2 regions of the Pantoea sp. XAF26B01_ASV70 genome follow, and region 2 is predicted to be linked to the other one. Evidence: predicted binding sites of a transcription regulator. Region 2 holds the regulator's gene; the other holds the start of a gene.
What was found. Region 2 encodes Fur, which represses iron uptake genes when iron is present. Its sites were predicted from a motif close to ATAATAATGAGAACNACTATCAA; they were not measured.
Positions count from the first base shown of each region.

Region 1: a site for Fur is predicted at 1,160-1,182, ahead of fepD (Fe(3+)-siderophore ABC transporter permease). Genes of this name have one in related genera too.

Region 1 covers NZ_CM137251.1:3,744,594-3,747,711, reverse strand. Annotated here, with positions in the region: gene entS (enterobactin transporter EntS) at 1-1,090, opposite strand, end outside; gene fepD (Fe(3+)-siderophore ABC transporter permease) at 1,236-2,225, shown strand; gene fepG (iron-enterobactin ABC transporter permease) at 2,222-3,118, shown strand, end outside.
Region 2 covers NZ_CM137251.1:3,059,518-3,062,635, reverse strand. Annotated here, with positions in the region: gene glnS (glutamine--tRNA ligase) at 1-845, shown strand, start outside; gene ACX8ZY_RS14420 (hypothetical protein) at 1,081-1,476, shown strand; gene fur (ferric iron uptake transcriptional regulator) at 1,548-1,991, opposite strand; gene fldA (flavodoxin FldA) at 2,340-2,870, opposite strand; gene ybfE (LexA regulated protein) at 3,003-3,118, opposite strand, start outside.

The sequences.
Region 1 (3,118 bases), 690 kb from region 2:
CACCTATCGCATCGCCGGTGACATTCTGCGCTGTCCAGAGGCTGTTGATCCTGCCGAGCAGCGCATCAGGCGTCAGCGTCTGGATCAGCGCGTACTGCACCAGGCTGTTGATGGCACTGAAATAGCCAAAGGCCGCGAGGCAGACCAGACTCGCGCTGAACCACGGCATCAGGCTGAACAGAGCCAGCGCGACGAAAGCAGCAATAGCACTCGCCAGAATCAGGCGGCCCGGCTGCGGTGACTGTGCCAGCCGTCCGCTGGTGAGGGCACCTGTGGCAGCACCCAGCGGAACGGCGGCATACATCAGCCCTAACTCCGTCACACCGACCTGCCAGTGTGGCGCCAGCGCCGGATAGAGCACGCGCACCGCGCTGGCTAACGTCACCAGCGCGCCGACCAGCGCCGCCATGCCAACGATCGGGCTGGCAAACAGGAATTGCACGCCGCTGACCAGTGCTTTTAGCGGATGCTCACGCGGCTGCGGCGGTGGCGCCAGCCGCGGCAACCGCAGCAGGGTTAGCACCGTCAGCAACGTGCCGAACGCCGCCAGTCCGTAGTTCCACGCCACACCGCCCTGCGCGATGACCAGTCCGGCAATGGCGGGGGAGAGAATCGCGCCAAAGCGCACCGTCAGCATGGTAATCGCACCTGCTTTCATCAGGTTTTCACGCCCGACCAGCGCCGGCGTCGCCGCCAGCAGCGCGGTGACGCCTATCGCGCCGAAAAAACCATCCCACAGTCCCAGCACAAAGACGGCGATCACCGACGGCGAAGGGAGCAGGGCATTGATGCATAAGGCGACAAAGCCCAGGCCACAGGTGGATCGGGCAAACAGGATCAGACGTCGGCGCTCATAGCGATCCGCCAGCACGCCGCCGGTCAGCAGGCCGATAAACATGCCGGCACCGGCCAGCGTCACCGCCAGCCCCACCAGCAGCGGCGACTGCGTTAGCTGCTGAATCTGAACCGGTACCGCCACCGCCAGCATGCCGAGGGCGACGATGGAGATAAAGCGGGCGATAAAAATGGCGCGAAAGGCGGGGTGGGTTCTCAGCAGGCTGAGATCGATAAAGTGGGAGGGTTTGTTCATAACGTCGCTTTTTTGCACCCATTTTCCTCATCATTGAGTCCGGGAGTCATGGTAACATACAAAAAATCACTAATAACGATAACAAGTATCATTATCATAATGACTCGTGCTGCGATCTCAATGAATCGGTGAAGGTTTAAACGTTATGCGTCAACTTCGTGCAATAGCAGGTTCAGGGATGCTGCTGTTGTTGCTTCTCGCGCTCAGCCTGATGCTGGGTGCCAAATCTATCCCCTTTCATGATGTCACGCAGGCCTTATTCAGCGGCTGTAACCGCGTCGATTGTGTCATCGTGCGCGATGCCCGACTGCCGCGCACCCTGGCGGGTCTGCTGGCCGGGATCAGTTTAGGTCTGGCGGGCGCGCTGATGCAGAGCCTGACGCGCAATCCGCTGGCCGATCCCGGCATTCTCGGTATCAACGCCGGTGCAGGCTTTGCGGTAGTGCTGGGCATCGCCCTGTCTGGCGCTGACTCCCCCGCGGACTGGCTTGGCTTTGCCTTTACGGGCGCACTGCTGGCCTCCCTGCTGGTGGCGCTGACCGGTGCGCTGGGCGGTGGCCGCGTTAATCCGGTGCGTCTGACGCTGGCAGGCGTGGCGCTGGGCGCGGTGCTGGAGGGGTTAACCTCTGGTTTATCGCTACTCAATCCTGACATCTACGATCATCTGCGTTTCTGGCACAGTGGCTCGCTGGATATCCGCAATTTTGCCATTCTGCGCACCACCTTTCCGGCGGTAGTCGCCGGTAGCCTGCTGGCGCTGCTGCTGGCGCGTTCGCTCAACAGCCTGAGTATGGGCGGTGATATGGCGACCGCGCTGGGTACCCGGGTGATGCGTACCCAGCTGGTGGGATTACTGGCTATTGCGCTGCTGAGTGGGGCGGCGACAGCCGCTGTCGGCCCCATCGCTTTTGTCGGCTTAATGACGCCACATCTGGCCCGCTGGCTGCTGGGTAACGATCATCGCTGGATGCTGCCCGGAACCCTTCTTATCACCCCCTGTTTGCTGCTGGCCGCCGATATTCTGGGACGGCTGCTGGTACCGGGCGAACTGCGCGTGTCGATTGTCACGGCCATACTGGGCGCGCCGATGCTGATTGTGCTGGTGCGCCGCAAGTCGGGAAGAGGGCAGCTATGAAACGGGTGATGATTAATGCGCTGATGCTGCTGGTGGCCTGCGGGGTGCTGACCTTTCTGAGCATTACGCGCGGCACCTTACCGATCTCCGCCAGCCAGTTGTGGGCCCTTATCAACGGCGAGGCGGCGCGTAACATACAGCTGATTGTACTGGAGTGGCGACTGCCGCGTGTCATGATGGCGCTGCTGATTGGTGCGGCACTGGGCGTCAGCGGGGCAATTTTTCAGTCGCTGCTGCGCAACCCGCTGGGCAGCCCCGATATTCTGGGTTTCAATACCGGCGCTTACAGCGGCGTGCTGGTGGCACTGGTGCTGTTCCAGCAAAACATGGAGGGCATGACGCTGGCGGCACTGCTTGGCGGACTGCTCACGGCGGGCGTGGTCTGGCTGTTGAGCTGGCGCAACGGCGTGGAGACCTTTCGTCTGATCATTGTGGGCATCAGCGTGCGGGCGCTGCTGATGGCGCTGAACAGCTGGCTGATTATCAGCGCCTCACTGGAGGCGGCACTGAGCGCCGGGCTCTGGAGCGCCGGTTCACTCAACGGCATTACCTGGGCGAAAACGACGCCGGTGATTATCGTGCTGCTGCTGGCGCTGCTGGCGACAAGCATGCTGGCCCGGCGCATGCGTCTGCTGGAGATGGGTGACGACACCGCCTGCGCGCTGGGCGTACCGGTTGAACGCAGCCGCGTTTTGCTGATGCTGACGGGCGTGATCCTCACCGCCGCCTCTACCGCGCTGGTCGGTCCTGTCTCCTTTATTGCGCTGCTGGCACCGCAGATTGCTCGTCGGCTATGTGGCGGTATCAAAGGCGCGCTGCCGCTGGCTGCCTTGTGCGGCGCGCTGCTGTTAACCGCCGCGGATTACGCCGCGCAGCACTTTTTCCTGCCTTAT
Region 2 (3,118 bases):
CTCAGCTGGTGACCGAGAAGCACGTAGAAGGGTGGGACGATCCGCGCATGCTGACCGTTTCAGGTCTGCGTCGTCGTGGTTACACCGCCGCTTCTATCCGTGAGTTCTGTCGTCGTATTGGCGTGACCAAGCAGGATAACATCGTGGAGATGGCTTCGCTGGAGTCCTGTATCCGCGATGATCTCAACGAGAATGCGCCCCGCGCCATGGCGGTTTTAGATCCGCTTAAAGTGGTGATCGAAAACCTGCCAGCAGGCCATAGCGAAATCGTCACCATGCCAAATCATCCGGGTAAACCGGAGATGGGCACGCGTGAAGTGCCGTTCAGCCGCGAGATCTGGATCGATCGCGCGGATTTCCGTGAAGAGGCGAACAAACAATATAAGCGTCTGGTGCTGGGCAAAGAAGTCCGCCTGCGTAACGCCTATGTGATTCGTGCTGAGCGGGTCGCCAAAGATGAAGCGGGCAACATTACCTGCATCTACTGCACCAGCGATGTTGATACGCTGAGCAAAGATCCAGCCGATGGCCGCAAAGTCAAAGGCGTGATTCACTGGGTTTCTGCGGATCACGCGCAGCCAGCTGAGTTCCGTCTGTATGATCGTCTGTTCAGTGTGCCAAACCCGGCTGCTGCAGAGGATTTCCTGGCGGTCATTAATCCTGAGTCACTGACCATCAAAAACGGCTTTGTTGAACCCAGCCTGCGCGATGTGGAACCGACAACACCGTTTCAGTTTGAACGTGAAGGTTATTTCTGCGCCGACAGCGTTTACTCGAAACCGACGCAACTGGTGTTTAACCGCACCGTCGGTCTTCGTGATACCTGGACCAAAACGGGCGAATAAATTTTTTGGGGCTGACCTCATAAAATGACAAAAGGGCGATTTATCGCCCTTTTTTATTGCCCCGATTTTTACCATCGCCGACGTTTATTCTGCACTAACCACAACCGGTTCAATACCGACTTGTGGGAGTAATCTGAGTTTAAAAAAATTAATCAATTTCAGGATGTGAATTGTCAGCTTTCAGGTAGGCTATCCGCTCTCAGAGGTTGCAAAGCGGGTTACAGAAGGAAAAAAAATGACAGTTCTCGCCCAGGAAGCCAAACACAGTGTCGTCGTTTTACATCAGCTCATTGAACGTATTTTTAATCAGCCAGCCGGATCTGATGACAGTTTCCAGCTGCTGATGTCCTATTTTCATCCTGAATTTCGCATGGTGACCCCAAAGGGCAAAGAGTACAATCTGAACGAGGTCGAGGATCTTTTCCAGCAGTTACAAGGGCAGCGGGAAGGGATGCGCATTGCCACCTGTGAACATGTCATTCTCTCTCATCATGAAAAAGAGATCGTCGTACAGTATCGCGAAATGCAGATGATGAACGGCAATAACCAGAGCCGCATTTCGCTGGCCATTCTGGATTGCAGCAGCTCCATTCCACGCTGGCGCTATCTGCAGGAGACGCTGGTCGCCTGAGGTGAGGGCAGAAAACAGACGAAAAAAAACCGGTGAATTCACCGGTTTTTTTATTTCAGGCCGCGCCAGCGTTACTGGTCGTGCAGCGTTTCGTCTTCACGGCAATCGCCCAGCGTACAGTGTCCATAGAGATAGAGGCTGTGGTTGGTCAGCTTGATGCCATGGCGGGTCGCGATTTCACGCTGACGCGTTTCAATCGATTCGTCGCTGAACTCGATAACCTTGCCGCAATCCAGGCAGATCAGGTGATCGTGGTGATGCTGCTGCGTCAGTTCGAAGACAGACTTGCCGCCTTCAAAGTTGTGACGAGTCACAATACCGGCATCATCAAACTGGTTCAGAACACGGTAAACGGTCGCCAGGCCAATCTCTTCGCCAATGTCGATCAGGCGTTTATACAAATCTTCCGCACTGACGTGATGGCACTCAGGTTCCTGAAGCACTTCCAGAATTTTCAGTCTGGGCAGCGTTACTTTCAGGCCAGCCTTCTTTAATGCGGTGTTGTTGTCAGTCATGCGGATTTTGTCCTGTTACTAATATTCACTTTTGTGGCTTATCGCCTTGAATGTCGATCTGTGCTCATTCTCATTTGCGTCTCATTATAGAACTGAAGCGATGAAATGAAAACCAGAGGGCGTGTCTGAATCATCATGGGCTATTGGGGATTCGTCACCGGGCCGGGGAAGATTCTGACAGAGGTCTGTTAGCACATCACTTAGTCTTGCCGCCTGAGAAAATAAGCGGAAGATCGATGCGGGTATTCTACAGATTAAACGGAGAAAGTTAAAAAAATGTGGCTATTATTTCTATAGGCATTTTCATTGCCTCAATGTGAGCTGGCGCTCACATTGAGTCGGGCAGGATCAGGCTTCGATGATCTCTTTCAGCTGCAGTTCATCAAAAATCTGCTTAACCCACTGCTCCACACGCTGGCTGGTCAGCTCAGGCTGGCGATCTTCGTCAATGGCCAGGCCCAGGAAGTGGGTATCATCGGCCAGGCCTTTCGAGGCTTCGAAGTGATAGCCTTCAGTTGGCCAGTGTCCGACAATCACGGCACCGTGCGGTTCGATAATGTCGCGAATCGTGCCCATGGCATCACAGAAATACTCTGCGTAATCTTCCTGGTCGCCACAGCCAAACAGCGCAACCAGCTTGCCGTTAAAATCGATCTCTTCCAGCGTCGGGAAAAAGTCATCCCAGTCGCACTGCGCTTCGCCGTAGTACCAGGTCGGAATACCCAGCAGCAGGATATCAAACGCTTCCAGATCTTCTTTTGTGCTTTTTGCGATGTCATGGACTTCTGCAACATCTGTACCCAGCTGTTTCTGGATCATTTTTGCAATGTTTTCGGTATTGCCGGTATCGCTGCCGAAGAAGATGCCTACGAGTGCCATGAGTAAAATAACCTCTTAAATCCTGATGATGAGATGTGTGCCGCAGCACATTTCAGCGAATAATAGCAGACGAGAGAAAACCGGTGAACGGTTAAAGCCCCGACATTTGCCTCTGCGTGCGATTTGCCCGCATTAATCCAGTTTGAGCTGTGCCAGTAGCATCTGTTCAATCAGTTCGCTACGGCTGAGATTGCGCTGTTCTGCCAGCGTATTGAGTGCATCGACGGCGTCACTGTTCATTTTCAGTT